Regions from separate parts of the Paeniglutamicibacter sp. NPDC091659 genome, predicted to be linked through region 1. Evidence: riboswitches for the same ligand, from Rfam matches in the RefSeq annotation. Region 1 holds a riboswitch; each other region holds the start of a gene.
The links. Region 1 has a riboswitch for S-adenosylmethionine ahead of ACIQLF_RS16890 (hypothetical protein). Riboswitches for the same ligand answer to the same signal wherever they lie in the genome.
Positions count from the first base shown of each region.

Region 1 (3,755 bases):
TGGCCAAGGTGTTGCGCGAGGCAGCGGGCAACGACCCGCACGCGGTCACCGGGGAGCTGGTGAATTCCCTGGCCGTCGCCGGGGACGAAGCCTGCATCGAGCTCGTGGTAGAGGCGGGGCAGTGGCTGGGCCTGGGCCTGGCCAACCTCGCGGCGGTGCTGGATCCGGGCATCATGGTGATCGGCGGGGGCCTGGGTTCCGCCTCCCCGCTGCTGCTGGAGACGGCCGAACAGGCCTACCGCGGCTCGCTCAGCGGCCGCGGCTACCGGCCTTTTGCCCGGGTGGTCGGCGCGGCCCTGGGCCCGGATGCGGGCCTGGTGGGCGCTGCCGACCTGGCCCGGAACGCACTGGGGTAGACGGGCGTTCGAACCGGCGAACAACCGACCACCCGGACATGAAAATGGCCGGCAGGCCCGTTTTCACGGGGCCGCCGGCCAGTTTCATTGCTGCGCCTGGCGTCAGGCGACGGTGCCGCCGAAGAGCAGGCCGAGCGCGTAGGTGATTCCCGCCGCGCCCAGGCCGATGGCCAGCTGGCGCAGGCCGCGCTTGGTCGGGGAGGCTCCGGAGAGCAACCCGACGACTCCGCCGGTGACGAGCAGCGCGATGCCGACCAGCACGGCGGAGAGCATGATGGCGGGGGTGCCGCTCATGCCGAAGATGAAGGGCAGGATCGGGATGACGGCGCCGGAGGCGAAGAAGCAGAAGGACGACGATGCGGCGCCCACGGCCGAACCGATTTCCTCGTGTTCGATTTCCTCTTCCTCCACTTCGCGTTCGGGCCACAGGGAGAGCGTGGGGTTGCAGTCGCAGGAGTACAGGCCCATGCGTTCGGCCGCGCGGTGCGCGGCGTCCTCGTCGCTCATGCCGCGGGCCTTGTAGACCAGCACCAGCTCGTTGGCGTCGAGGTCGAGGTCCGGGGCTGCGGACAGGGTGATCTGCGTGGGCTTGGAAGCGGAGAGCAGCTCGCGTTGGGAACGCACGGAGACGAATTCGCCGGCGGCCATCGACAAGGCGCCGGCCAGGAGGCCGGCAATGCCGGAGAAGAGCACCAGGGAGCTGGCCACGCCCGTGGCGCCGATGCCCATGACCAGGGCGAGGTTGGAGACCAGGCCGTCGTTCGCGCCGAACACCGCGGCACGGAAGTTGCCCGAAAGCCTGTTGCGCCCGCGCGTTGCCAGGCCGCGCACGACCTCCTCGTGGACCAGCTCGTCGGCGGCCATTTGGCGGGTGGCGTCGGTGTCCGCGGCGTAGGGGGAGTCGCCCTCGGCTCGCTGGGCCAGTGCCAGCACAAAGACGGAACCGAAGTGGCGGGCCAGGACACGCAGCATCGTGCGGCGCAGCGTGGGACGGGTGGCCTTCTCCGCGTGGTCGCCGAGCAGGTTGCGCCAGTGTTCCTCGTGGCGGGTTTCGGCGTCGGCCAGGCCCAGCAGGATGGCGCGTTCCTCGCCGGTGCGCTTGTTGGCAAGTTCGCGGTAGACCGCGCCCTCGGCGATTTCGTCGGCCAGATACTTGCGCCAGCGTTTGATTTGGGCGTGAGTGGGGGTTGGCGCTTGTGGCGTCATGTCTCGTCCTCGGTCGGTGTCCATGGCGGGTGAGGCCATGCGATGGGGAGGAACAAGCAAAGTTTTTGGGTGCGTTGAACCTCGGGCCACCGTGGTGGGCCGAAGGTCTCGTTCGCCTCAAAGAAATCCGCCGGATTTCCGCGAGGTGGTTTGCCGGGCCGCAACTTTGCGGCCAGTATGTCGACGCACCGCCGCCACCGTGAATGGTGGACTCGGAACTACTCCCCTTCAGCGAACAACTTTAGCCTTCGGGCGGGCTTCAGAGAATTCGACGAGGCTAAAAATGTGTGTCCGGCCTGCGGTGTTTCCGGTGACCGGGGTTCGGATCAACAAACTCGACGACGCCGCGTCCCAACGCGGGGCTGCAACGGCGTCGGCCAGTGCGCGGGAGACGGCGGGCGCGTCGTCGACATGGAAGCTGCGCCAGGAACCGTGCAGGTTCAAGTCGATGACGGCGCGGTGGAGGTCAAAGAGGGGAAGTACGGGGACGGAGTGTTCCATGGCGGCAGCGGCCGGCCTTTCACTAGCTCTTGCCGCCGCCTTGTGGCACCGGCCGCTTCTTCATCCGAACCACCCATGAACCTGGGGTTGGTGCGCGGCCAGTCGGAGCTTGGCGCCGCATCTCGTGAAGCTGGTCACCACACTATCGCGACTCGGCCGCGAGCTGAATTTTTTGGTACAAATCAGTCCACGCTTTCGCGTCATAATCGGGCAAATTGGGGGAAATGCGACGATCCCCGGAGCTGCCGTCAATGAGTTCGCGCACGATGTCGATGTGACCGGCATGGCGGGCGGTCTCCACGTTCATGTGGATGAGCAGTCGGCCGATCGTGGTGTTCCGTTTCTCCGCTGCCCACCACGGGACCGTTGCCGGGGCATCGAGCGGCAATGCCTCGATGTTCCGGTTGGCCGAGTCGATGGCGCTGCGGTAGAAATCGAGGATGTCCGCGCTGGGGACGTCCGCCGGAACCCACATGTCGTAGTCGGAGTCCTCGCTCTGGCTCAAGGCAATGAAGCGCGGATGTTCGACGGTCTGTCCGGGGCATTCCACGAAGTACCCGAGTTCCACGCAGGCCAGGTGCTGGATGAGGCCCAGGATGTTGGTTCCGCTGGGCATCAGGGGCCGGGTCAGGTCGTAGTCGCCCAGTCCCTCGGCCTTCCACAGCACGGCTTCGCGGGAAGCGTTGAGGTACGTGAGCAGGTGGTTTTTCAGATCGTCCATGGGCAATAGCCTAGGAGCGGGAATGCCCCACTGGCTAGGTGCGCAACGCCCCTTGCATGACAACGGGCCCCGCCGAATATGCATCCAAGGACGCGTATCCGGCAGGGCCCGTTCGAGCGCCCGGAGGGGCTACTTTGCGATTGACTCGACTTCGATGCCCTCGACGTCGCCTTCGCCGGCGACGCGGGAGTTCCAGCCGTCGATGACTGCGGTCGCGGTGGGCCGCGTGGCAAGTGAAACGACAACGTAAACGATGGCCGAGGCGATCAGGCCGTAGTAGATCGGTTCGTTGGCGTAGATTCCGTCAAAGCGGTTCTCGGCCTGGATTTCCAGGACGATCATGGTGCCCAGCGTGACGACGGTTCCGGCTGCCATCGACGCTGCTGCGCCAATGCCGTTGCCGCGCTTCCACATCAGGCCGCCGATGATTGCCACCAGCAGGCCGCCGACAAGGATGTCGTAGGCGATGGTTAGGGCCGCGACCACGTCGGAGACCATGATGGCCAGGAGGATGGCCACGAGGCCCAGGATCAATACCCAGATGCGGTTGGCGCGCACGTCGTGCTCGGGGTTCTCGTTCGAGTTGACCCGGATTTCCTTGCCGAACCAGCCGGCGACGAACGGGGTGACGTCGGTGCGGGCAACGGTTGCCGCGGCGATCAGTGCACCCGATGCGGTGGACATCATGGCGGCAACTGCCGCTGCGAGGACCAGACCGCCGACTGCCACCGGCAGAAGCTGGGTTGCGACCTCGGCGTAGACAACGTCCTTGCCGAGGTTGACGACATCGATGTCCGGCAGCGCCACGCGGGCGGCCAGGCCGATGATGGCGCCGGCGGCGCCGTAGAGCACGCAGTAGATGCCGGCTGTGGTGCCGCCCCAGCGGGCGACCTTCGGGGTCTTCGCGGTGAAGACGCGCTGCCAGATGTCCTGGCCGATCAGCAGGCCGAGGGTGTAGACCACGAAGTAGG
Region 1 is NZ_JBIVTO010000010.1:44,847-48,601, reverse strand. It holds gene ACIQLF_RS16900 (ROK family protein) at 1-356, shown strand, start outside; gene ACIQLF_RS16895 (VIT1/CCC1 transporter family protein) at 459-1,562, opposite strand; gene ACIQLF_RS16890 (hypothetical protein) at 1,791-2,063, opposite strand; SAM riboswitch class IV at 2,084-2,193, opposite strand; gene ACIQLF_RS16885 (DinB family protein) at 2,206-2,784, opposite strand; gene ACIQLF_RS16880 (sodium:solute symporter) at 2,914-3,755, opposite strand, start outside.

Region 2 (3,755 bases), on a different contig from region 1:
GTCGCGCGGCTTGGCGATCGGGCCGATCTGCCGGGCAACGTGGTTGCGCAGCTCTGCCAGGAGCGACTGCTGCCGGGCCAGCGCCTCGTAGGACAACGAGGTCCCCACGAGGCTCTTGTCGAAGGGCACCACGAAGGCGGTGGCCGCGTGCCCGGTCTTGGCGTCGGCGGTCGGGCAGACCCCGGCCTCGACGACGGCCGGGTGGGTGACAAGCGCGGACTCGATCTCGATGGTGGAGAGCCGGTGCCCGGAAATGTTGATCACGTCGTCGGTGCGCCCGAGGATCCAGATGTCCCCGTCGTCGTCGAAGCGTGCTCCGTCCCCGGCGAGGAACCAGCCCTGCTCCGCGTACTTTTCCCAGTAGGACGTGTAGTAGCGCTCCGGGTTGCCCCAGACGGTGCGGGCCATCGACGGGCCGGTCTTGGTCAGCACGATGTTGCCCTGCACGTTCGGCTCCACCTCGGTGCCTTGCTCGTCGACGATGTCCACGGAAACCCCGGGCAGCGCGCGGGTGCCGCAACCGGGCTTGAACGCGGTGTCGTCCTGCCGAGGGGAAAGGATCGTCGAGCCGGTTTCGGACTGCCACCAGGTGTCGACCATCGGGATGCCGGCGGGGGTGTCGCGGCCGACCTGGCCGCGCAGCCAGCGCCAGGCCTCCGGGTTCACGGCCTCGCCCACGGTTCCGGCCAGCCGGATGGAGGAGAGGTCGTAGTCGGCGGGGATGCCGTCCGGGAACCAGCCCATCAGCGAGCGCACCAGCGTGGGCGCCGTGTAGTAGCTGGTGACCCCGTAGCGCTGGATGATCTCGAAGTGGCGCCCGGGGTGCGGGGCGTTGGGCACGCCCTCGTAGATCACTTGGGTGACGCCGTTGGACAGCGGCCCGTAGATCTCGTAGGTGTGCGCGGTGACCCAGGCCAGGTCCGCGGTGCACCAGTGGACGTCGGAGTCGCGCTGCTTCGGGTCCGGGTGGGAGAAAAGGAATTCGTGGCTCCAGGAGGCCTGGGCCAGGTATCCGCCGGTGGTGTGGACCAGGCCCTTGGGCTGTCCGGTGGTGCCGGAGGTGTACATGATGAACAGCGGGGTTTCGGCATCGAAGGCCTCGGGGGAGTGCTCGGTGCTCGCGGTGTCGACGGTCTCGTGCCACCACACGTCCCGGCCCTCCGTCCAGGCGATCCCGGACCCCGTGCGGCGCAGCACCAGCACGTGCTCGATGCTGTCCACCCCGGCCACCGCGGCGTCGGCATTGCCCTTCACTGGAACCGCCTTGCCGCGGCGGAACTGCCCGTCGGTGGTGACCAGCAGCTTCGCGCCGGTGTCCTCCACCCGGAACCGCAACGCCTCGGAGGAGAACCCGCCGAAGACCAGGGAGTGCACGGCGCCGATGCGGGCGCAGGCCAGGGTGATGACGACGGTCTCGACCAGGACCGGCAGGTAGATGACCACGCGGTCGCCCTTGCCGATGCCCAGCGCGACCAGCGCGTTGGCCGCCTGCGAGACCCGGTCCTGCAGGTCCTTGTAGGTGATTGTCGCGGTGTCGCCCGGCTCGCCCTCGAAATGCAGGGCCACCTTGTCGCCGCGCCCGGCCTCTACGTGGCGGTCCACGCAGTTGTAGGCCGCGTTGAGCCTGCCGCCGTCGAACCACCGGAGCTTGGGGCCGCGCCGGGCGTCCCTGTCAACACCGGTGCTGCTGTGGACGGTGTGCCATTCCTCGGTCCAGGTCAGGCGCCGGGCCGCGGCGTCCCAGAAGGCCAGGCGCTCGTCTTCGGTCCACCCGTTTTCGCCGGGCAGGTCGGGATCGAGCAGGTCGGTGGTTGCGTGGGAAAGCGTTGCAGTCATTTTCTTCTCCATTGATTCTGGCTGTAGCACCGGCCCCGCAGGGGGTGGTTGCTGCGGCGTCACGGAGCCAGGTCTCTCGGCCGCTCGAAATGGGTGGGTGGTTTGTGCGGGAACCGGCGGCTGCCTAGGCTGCGTGCTGGGGAGCGCGCTTGGCCTTCGGCTGCCCCGCGGCTGTTTCCGGGTCGGTGGCGTCCGAGCCAATGGCGTCGGACTCGGTGGTGTCCGGGGCAGGATCGCGGGATTCGGTGCCGAAGAACACGGTCAGTGCGGAGCACAGGACGACGATGAACAGGGCCATGCCAATGAGTCCGTAGCCTGCCAGCCAGCCGGCGCCGAGCGCGAGGGCCGCAAGCGCCGCAAGTGCGCCGAGGCCGAACTTGACCGCCCGGCGCAGCCGCACCGGGTCGGTGCTCATGCGCCAACGCGAGGTCGCCAGGGTGACCAGGACCAGGGTCGTCACGTTCACGAGCATGCCCACCCATACCGGGTGCGTGCCGAGGAAGAACGCCGTGTGGGACCAGCCGGCCAGCTGGTTCCACACGATGCCCGCGCCGAATCCGGCGACCATCGAGGAGTACGCCGCGGAGCGGGTTGCCAGCGGCCAGAAGAAGACGGCGAGGACCGGGGCCAAGGTTGCGCCGTTGCGCAGCGTCCAGGCGAGGATGTTCCACCAGGCGGACTGCTCGGTGCGCAGGATGCTGAAGAGGATCATCAATCCGGTCAACGCGACCAGCGACCACTGGGTGTAGCGGACCAATTGCGTCTCGGTCGCCTTGGGGTTGATGGCGCTGCCGACGTCGCGGCCCAGGGACGTGGAGCCGGAGAACTGGCACGGACCGGCCCAGCCCATGGCGCATGCCCAGACGCCCAGGAAGAAGACGCCGACCAGCGGGGCCGGAAGGACCTGCTCGATGTAGTGCGGGATCGCGACCAGGGCCAGCTTCTGCGACGGCACGACAACCGCGGCGGAGGTGCCGATCAGGGCGCCGATGATGATGAACGGAATGCCGAAGGCGGCCGCCGTGTAGAGACCCTTCTGCCCGTCCGCGGGGGTGCGGCAGGACATGGTCATCTGGAATGCGGCTTGGGCCAGCGGGACATTGACGATGAAGGTGCCGAACCAGGCGACGATCAGCGAGATCCCGGCATTTCCCGGGTCGAACATCTGCGGGTTCGTCTCGGCGAAGTTCTGCAGCCCGGAGAGCCCCGGCTTGGCCAGGACCGCGTAGGCCCCCACCGCCAGCATGCCGACGAAAACGATGCAGTTCATGGTCTGGTTGAAGGCAACCGATCGCATGCCGCCGCTCCACAGGAAGACGAGCAGCAGCAACGCCGTGACGATGACCGCCAGGTGCAGGCTCAGCCCGGTGAAGGCGGTGAGCGCCGAGGCGAAGGCGATCGTCGTGGCCACCGACCACATCGGGAAGGTGAACGCCGTGATGACGCCGGCGATGCCCTTGGCAAGGCGGCCGAACCTGTCGCCGATGATGCCGGTGACCGTCACGACCAGCTTCTCGCGCAGCGGCTTGACCAGCAGCAGTGCGATGAGCAGGACTTGCACGGTTTCCGCAACGCCGTACCAGAGCGCCGAAATGCCGGTGCGGTAGCTCAGCTCCATGATGGCGATGTAGGAGGAGCCGGAGAACAGCCCGGTAATGCAGAAGGCAACGGTCCACGGGCTGAAGGTGCGCCCGCCGACAAAGAAGCCGCTGGTCTTGCCCACGGCGCTGCGCCGTTGGGACAGGCGTCCTCCGACGATCAGCAGAACCGTGTAGGACAAGGCGAGTCCGACGGTCCAGTATCCTGCGGCGCTCATGCGGAGACTCCTTCAAATGTCCTGGTGGTGGACGTGCGCGGGGTGTACCCCAGCGCGATGTTGCAGGCGTTTTCGGCGGCATCGGGAGAAACCAGGCTCGAGA
Region 2 is NZ_JBIVTO010000003.1:17,092-20,846, forward strand. It holds gene acs (acetate--CoA ligase) at 1-1,836, opposite strand, end outside; SAM riboswitch class I at 1,842-1,932, opposite strand; gene ACIQLF_RS07770 (sodium:solute symporter) at 1,961-3,652, opposite strand; gene ACIQLF_RS07775 (OsmC family protein) at 3,649-3,755, opposite strand, start outside.
Region 2: another riboswitch for S-adenosylmethionine. It lies ahead of acs (acetate--CoA ligase); the one in region 1 lies ahead of ACIQLF_RS16890 (hypothetical protein).

Region 3 (3,755 bases), on a different contig from region 1:
GGCGCCGGGGCTGAGTTCCCGCCGGGAACGGTCAAGGAAACTCTCCGAAAAGAGCGTGCTCAAAATAATCTCCTCGGGTCGCGGATCGAATCCAGGATTTCATTATCCGTGACCGACCCTACCCCGGAGCATGAATCGCCCGAAATGGCGTGCGACTAGGCTTGTCGGCATGAGCAACGACAAAGGACTGGCTGCCCGGAGCACGTGGATCGCGGGATTCGCAGGCGTTGGCTGGCTGCTAAGCGGCGCGCTGAATGGCTGGCTGGTTACACGCCCGGGGTTGCTCACCGTGTCCTTCGTGCAGCTGCTCTTTCCGGAGACGATAGCCCTCGTTGCATGGCGGACGGTCGATATCTGGCCCGTGTTCTTGGCTCTGGTTTCGACGCTCACGTTCATGCTTTTCACGGTCTGTGCCTTGTTGCTCGTCGGCCCTTTGAATGCGCTGGATCCTGCACATAGGCGCATCCGCTTCTTCGCAACGTGGATGTGCATTGTCGTTGCGTCCTTTGCCACAAGCGTTCTCTCGGCGCTGGGCGAGCTCATCGCCAACTGGCCGCCTCCGCGTCTGACAATGCTTTTCCAAGGCGTCGATTCCGACCTTTTGGCGGCGGGATACTGGGGAATCTTCTGGGGATGGCTTCCGGTGGTTGCCGGGACGTTGGTCGCCAGGCAACGCCCCGACGGCGTCGGCCGACGCAAGGCCTTCGGCATGCCGGGGCTCCTTGTCGCGGTTGCGGCCATCTTCATGGCCGCAACCCTGGTGATTGCGATCCCGCAGGCCCACCGGGAAACCAAGGCGCGGGCCGCTTTCGACCCGCCTGTCACGGCCCCGCCCGCATCCCCGGAACCCGATCCCATTGGCTCGCCCAGCGTCTCCTATGCGACGCAACCGGCTGGAACGGATTGGTGCGACGGCAAGGATCTCTCGCTGACCGTGTCCGAACCCGACGGCGCGACCGGCCACCGGGCAATGCGCATGGGGCTGACCAATGCAGGGGCGGCTTCCTGCGTCCTGGCGTCCTACCCCGATCTCGCCTTCGACAACGTTGACGGCTGGGCCATCGACGTTCTGGTGGTCCACGGCGGCTCGTTCATGACCGATGACCCGGGAGTCGCACGCGTGACGCTCGCTCCCGGGCAGGGCGCCGAGGCCTTCATGGGATGGAATGCGATGGTATCCGCGGGCGATACCCGCGTCGGCAACGTCCTGGTGGCCCCGTACGCGGGCACCCTGCGCCAGAACTCGACCGTCGACCTGGACATCGTCGACAGGGGAACCGTGTCCGTCACCGCCTGGCAGAAGGCAGGCAAGACCGTCGAAACGAGCCCATACCCCGGACCCAACGACTAGCTTCCGGCACGGTTCGGGCCCGTGGCCGGGGGCACGCCGGTTGACCACGGCCCGGACGACGTAACACGAGCGCGCCAAAGAATGACAAGAAACTGTTCCATGATAGGTATTGATTCGTAACCATCCGGAGCGGCCGAGAGACCTGGATCGATGAAGCCGCAGCAACCTAACCCGCCGACGAGGCCTCTGAAACGGTAACGGTGCTACTGCCAGGTTCGATGGAAAGTAGGCAATCGCCCATGTCCTTTGACAACAGCCACATCCGCACCACCCACGCAGGTTCGTTGCCCCGCACCGATGAGCTGCTGGCCGCCAACGAGGCTAAGGAACGCGACGGGATCACCCCCGAGTTCCACGGACTCCTCGAGGCCTCGGTCACCGGCATCGTCGCCAAGCAGCGCGAGCTGGGCATCGACATCCCCAACGACGGCGAATTCGGGCACACCATGTCCTCCGCCGTCGACTTCGGCGCCTGGTGGAACTACTCCTTCGCCCGCCTCGGCGGCCTGGAGGAAACCACCGTGGACCGCTGGGCCGAGACCTCGGTCAACCGTTCCACCCCCGGCAACGTGGTGCTCACCTCGTTCCCGGACCGCCGCGACCGCCAGGCTTTCGCCGAGGCGTACGCGGATCCGACCTCGGGCATCCTGGCGCACCGCAAGGCCACCACACAGCCGAAGGTCGTCGCGCCGCTGACCTACACCGGGCACGACCTGGTGGCATCGGACATCAAGAACCTGAAGACCGCCATGGCGGCGACGGGCACCGAGGAGGGCTTCCTCGCGGCGCTCTCCCCCGCGTCCTGTGCCCGGCTGGCCAACGACTTCTACACCAGCGACGAGGAGTACCTCTTCGCCGCCGCGGATGCCATGCGCGAGGAGTACAAGGCGATCCTCGATGCCGGGCTGGTCCTGCAGATCGACGACCCGTCGCTGGCCGAGTCCTGGGACCAGGTCAACCCGGAGCCGAGCCTCGAGGACTACCTGAAGTTCCTCGAGCTGCGCGTGGAGGCAACCAACCACGCGCTGCGCGGGCTGCCGGCCGAGCGGATCCGGCTGCACGTGTGCTGGGGTTCCTGGCACGGACCGCACACCACGGACATCCCGTTCGCCGACATCCTGGACCCGGTGCTGCGCATCAACGCCGGCATGATCTCCTTCGAGGCCGGCAACGTCCGCCACGAGCACGAATGGCGCATCTGGGAGGACCGGGCGCTGCCGGAGGGAAAGATCCTGGTCCCCGGCGTCGTCTCGCATGCCACGAACGTGGTCGAGCACCCGGAGCTTGTCGCCGACCGCATCGAGCGCTTCGCGAACCTGGTGGGCCGCGAGAACGTGATCGCGTCCACCGACTGCGGCCTGGGCGGACGTGTCCACCCGCAGATCGCCATGGCCAAGCTGGAGGCCCTCGGCGCCGGCGCGGCGCTGGCCACCAAGCGCCTGTGGAAGGGCGCCGCGGTCATCGCCTGATCGAGACAATCCGCTTCATCCGCGAAGTAGCCGCCGCACGCACCAGCATGCGGCGGCTTCTTCGGGTGTGGCCCAGGTCCACCCGATGGGCAGCAATCGGGCGAACTCGGTTAGCCTTCGACGTCCAGGTGGGGGTAGGTCTTTGCCCGGTGCTGGAACTCGAGGATCGAGGGGTTCTGGATGACGCCGTCGAGGATCTCGATCGACTTGGCCACCGTGTTGTTCGCCTGCCACGCTCCGGGGCCGCCCAGCACGTCTTCGACGAACGGCAGCACCGCTTCGCTGATTTCCCAGCTCGCCGAGTTCCACAGGTAGGACGGGCTGTGGTCGACCGCGTAGTAGTTGATGTTCTTGCCCACCGTGAACATGGGGTCGGCAAAGGTGGTCGGCCTGGCCCATTCGAATCCCATGCCCTCGTCGCAGGACACGTCGACGATGATGCTGCCGGGGGCGAAAGCGGCCAGTTCCCCGGTCCGCAGGTACATGAGCGGCGCGTTGGGGTCCTGCAGCGTGCAGTTCACCACCACGTCGCTCTCCGCAAGGAACGGGGCCAGCGGCACCCGTCCGTCGTCGGTGATGACCTCGCTCAGGTGCGGGCCCCCGTCGTGTTCGAATTGCACCATCTGCACCGAGTGGATGGGCGAAGCCACGGCGGCGACCGAGCGATTGGTCAGGACCCGGATGTCGTGTATGCCGTGGGCGCGCAGCGCCGTCACGGCCCCGCGGGCCGTGGCGCCGAAGCCGATGACGACCGCGGTGAGCTTCCGGCCGTAGTCGCCGGTGGAGCCACAGAGTTGGAGCGCGTGGATGACGGATGCGTATCCCGCAACCTCGTTGTTCTTGTGGAAGACGTGAAGCCCGAAACTGCCGTCGGTGCCCCAGTGGTTCATCGCCTCGAAGGCGATCAACGTGAGCTTCTTGTCGATGGCCAGCTG
Region 3 is NZ_JBIVTO010000001.1:879,367-883,121, reverse strand. It holds gene ACIQLF_RS04025 (alpha-ketoglutarate-dependent dioxygenase AlkB family protein) at 1-63, opposite strand, end outside; gene ACIQLF_RS04020 (DUF4232 domain-containing protein) at 170-1,351, shown strand; SAM riboswitch class I at 1,469-1,576, shown strand; gene ACIQLF_RS04015 (cobalamin-independent methionine synthase II family protein) at 1,591-2,820, shown strand; gene ACIQLF_RS04010 (N(5)-(carboxyethyl)ornithine synthase) at 2,931-3,755, opposite strand, start outside.
Region 3: another riboswitch for S-adenosylmethionine. It lies ahead of ACIQLF_RS04015 (cobalamin-independent methionine synthase II family protein); the one in region 1 lies ahead of ACIQLF_RS16890 (hypothetical protein).

Region 4 (3,755 bases), on a different contig from region 1:
CTTGGGTTCGGCCATCGGGGTGGGTTCCTAAAAACGGTTTGATCGCCGCATTTGTGTTCCCTTGCGCGAAGCCGGGGTCTCGCTAGGCTGACGGGAAAGCCGTTTCCCGTCAGCCCGTTTCCTCTCGGAAGAAAATGACGCCCGGGAGTTCCTCGTCAGGAGAACCGAGTGCCCGCAGCAATGAGTTCACAAAAAATGTTTCGGGTCGGGTTGATCCTGGGCATCATCGGCCTTTTCTTCAACATCCTTGTTTCGCCGATTTGGAACTGGCTGGCGATGAACCAGAACGACTTCGAACTGCCACTTGGCATGGCCGGCGCCGTTGTCTACGTCTTGCAACAAGGCGCCTTCTACGGTGGCCTGTTCCTGCTGGCTGGGTCCTTTGTCGTCCGTTCGGCGGAGGCAGCCGTGGACGGAATCCGCCAGGAACCGCAGATGCATCCCCGTGCGGAAGAGGACTGACGATCGCTGCTCGGCGATCTGTCACAGACCCCACTGATGACGGAGGGACGATGCCAAACTTCATGAGTTCGAGACAAATGTTGAGGCTGGGATTGACCATGGCCGTTGTCGGCGTGGTCTTTTCCTTCACGAGCACCGCCGTGACCCTATGGCTGTTTGGCGCTATTCCCGTGGCGTGGGACGTGTTCGCTGGCGCAGTCTTTGCGCTCCAACAGATCCTGTTCGTTGGTGGCATCTTCATGGCCATCGGATCGATCATGGTGCGGCACTTTGAGATCCTGAAAGACGAGGTACAGCGAGCCGCCGGTGGGGGAGCGGCCGGCCGGTGGCGGCAACAAGGTTAAAGAACCTCGGGGTTGTGGTGAGGCCGGAACTTCCGGTTTCACCACAACCCCGAGGCTGTTGTCTTGTCCTAATGAATCCCTATAGCGTGATCGAACCCTTGGGGGTTTCGAAGGTCACTGAGAGGATTCCCGGCGTGCCGTTGGGTGCCTGCCAGTTGACGGTGACGTCGCCGACCGGCAACTGCTCGGGCTGTCCGAGCCAGTCTGCAACGCGTTCGCTGGATCCGGCGATGCTGATCGACGAAATCTTGCCAACCGGCGGCAGTGCCTTCGACGGGTGCAGGTTCTCCGTCCCGTCATCCCAACGCAGCAGGTACGGGACCTGCGGGTCGGCGATCAAGCCGTTGACGCCGATCTGGCGCCAGGTCAGTTCCTGTCCATCGGGGAACTTCCGATTTCCCGGTACCGAGCTACGGCCTAGGCGAGCCTCGACCGGTGCCAAGTCATCAACCGCAACGCACCAGCCCATCCAGCCGCCGCCAAGTTCGGAACGGGCGCGAACGGCCTGACCGAACGGTGCCTTGTCCGATGCCGGGTGGTTCAGTACCTCGACAACTTCGAGGTACTGGTCATTCTGCAACGGGAAGATGACATTGCGAGTACCAAATCGTGGGTGAATACCGCCCTTTACAGATTCGAGTCCAAGGGCCGCGCCGATCCGAGCGGCAGTTGCCGCGAGGCCGTCGGGTCCACAAGCGTAAGTTACATGGTCCAACCTCATCATGTGCCCATCATGGCACGATGTGATCTGGCTCTCGAGTTAGGGTTACCTAACTTGAGTTTGGCTGGCGCTTTCATGGTCAAATTCGGGCCAGCGTCCCATTCCTTCCGCGTTGTCACATTTTGAGATGTTCTTGCGCGCCCGCATTTCCTTGCGCCAGACTGATTCACAAGGTCATGAGTTCCAGCAACAAGCCCCGGCTTGCTGGACGGCAACCCTCCACCGCGGTGGGGTGCCCCGGGTGAAGACCAGGCCCTGCGTCACAAGGACGCAGGACAAGCGCGGGCATGCCCCTACGTAGAATCCGACGCCACAGGTGTCGGCTACGGGCATACCCCTTGAATCCTCGAAGGGGAGAATAATGTCAAACGACTGGTCATTTGAAACTCGTCAGATCCACGTGGGCCAGGAGCCGGACGCCACCACCGGTGCGCGGGCCCTGCCGATCTACCAAACCACTGCCTTCGTGTTCCCGACCGCGGAAAGCGCTGCCGCGCGCTTCGCGCTGCAGGAACTGGAGCCGATCTACACGCGCATCGGCAATCCCACCCAGGACGCGGTTGAGCAGCGCATTGCCAGCCTCGAGGGAGGCGTCGGCGCGCTGCTGCTGGCCTCCGGCCAGGCCGCCACGACCTTCGCGATCCTGAACCTCGCGGAGGCCGGGGACCACATCGTGGCAAGCCCCAGCCTCTATGGAGGAACGCAGAACCTGTTCAAGCACACGCTGCGCAAGCTGGGCATCGAGGTCACCTTTGTTGCTGATCCCGACGACCTCGACGGCTGGCGTGCCGCGATCAAGCCGAACACCAAGGCGCTCTTCGGCGAGGTCGTATCCAACCCCCGCCAGGACGTCCTGGACATCGAATCGATCTCGGCCATCGCCCACGAGGCCGGCGTGCCGTTGATCGTCGACAACACCCTTGCGACCCCGTACCTGGTGCGTCCCATCGAATGGGGTGCGGACATCGTGATCCACTCGGCCACCAAGTACCTCGGCGGCCACGGCACGGCCATCGCCGGCGTCATCGTGGACTCGGGCAACTTCGACTTCGCCGCCGACCCGGAAAAGTTCCCGGGCTTCAACACCCCGGACGAGTCCTACAACGGACTGGTCTTCGGCCGCGACCTGGGCGTCAACGGCATCCTCGGCGCCAACCTCGCCTACATCCTGAAGGCCCGCGTCCAGCTGCTGCGCGACCTGGGGTCCGCAGTTTCCCCGTTCAATGCGTTCCTGATCGCCCAGGGCCTGGAAACGCTGTCGCTGCGCATCGAGCGCCATGTCTCCAACGCCGTGGAGGTCGCCAAGTGGCTCGAGGCGCAGCCGCAGGTCGAGTCGGTCAACTACGCCGGCATCGAATCGAGCCCGTGGTTCGAACGCGGCCGCAAGTACGGCCCCAAGGGCATCGGCGCGATTGTTGCCTTCGAAATCTCCGGCGGCCTCGAGGCCGGCCAGGGCTTCGTCGATGCACTGAAGCTGCACTCCCACGTGGCAAACCTCGGCGACGTCCGCTCGCTGGTGGTCCACCCGGCCTCCACCACCCACGCGCAGCTCACCGAGGCCGAGCGGGTCGCCGCCGGCGTTTCCCCCGGCTTGGTGCGCCTGAGCGTGGGCATTGAAAACGTTGCCGACATCATTGCCGACCTCCGGGCCGGTTTTGAGGCAGTCGCCTCGCTCGCCGAGGTTGAACTGCAGGGTGCCACTAATTGAGCGTGGAGACAGACGTGGTGCTTTACGACGCCGAAACGGCACAGACGCTGGGCTACGCCCCGGACGGGATCCTTCGGCACCTTCACACGGGTGAATACACCTTTGAAACCGGCGGCGTGCTTCCGGACGTGGTGCTGGGCTTTGAAACCTGGGGGACGCTTAACGAGGACGCGTCCAACGCGGTCTACATTGCCCACGCACTGACCGGGGATTCACACGTCGCACGCGGGCTCTCGACCGAGCCCGGCTGGTGGGACGGCTTTGTCGGACCGGGAAAGACCGTGGACACCGACCGCTACTTTGTGGTCTCGGCAAACATGGTCGGTGGCTGCTCTGGCTCCACCGGTCCGGCAAGCCTGGATCCGGACGGCAAGCCGTGGGGCTCGCGTTTCCCGTTCACCACCATCAAGGACTCCGTGCGTCTGGAAGCACGCCTGGCAGATGCCCTGGGCATCAAGGTCTGGCACACGGTTCTCGGCGGTTCCATGGGCGGGGCCCGGGTGCTGGAATGGGCTGTCGA
Region 4 is NZ_JBIVTO010000011.1:2,755-6,509, forward strand. It holds gene ACIQLF_RS17500 (CPBP family intramembrane glutamic endopeptidase) at 1-31, shown strand, start outside; gene ACIQLF_RS17505 (hypothetical protein) at 181-462, shown strand; gene ACIQLF_RS17510 (hypothetical protein) at 561-806, shown strand; gene ACIQLF_RS17515 (VOC family protein) at 886-1,530, opposite strand; SAM riboswitch class IV at 1,700-1,815, shown strand; gene ACIQLF_RS17520 (bifunctional o-acetylhomoserine/o-acetylserine sulfhydrylase) at 1,889-3,235, shown strand; gene ACIQLF_RS17525 (homoserine O-acetyltransferase) at 3,238-3,755, shown strand, end outside.
Region 4: another riboswitch for S-adenosylmethionine. It lies ahead of ACIQLF_RS17520 (bifunctional o-acetylhomoserine/o-acetylserine sulfhydrylase); the one in region 1 lies ahead of ACIQLF_RS16890 (hypothetical protein).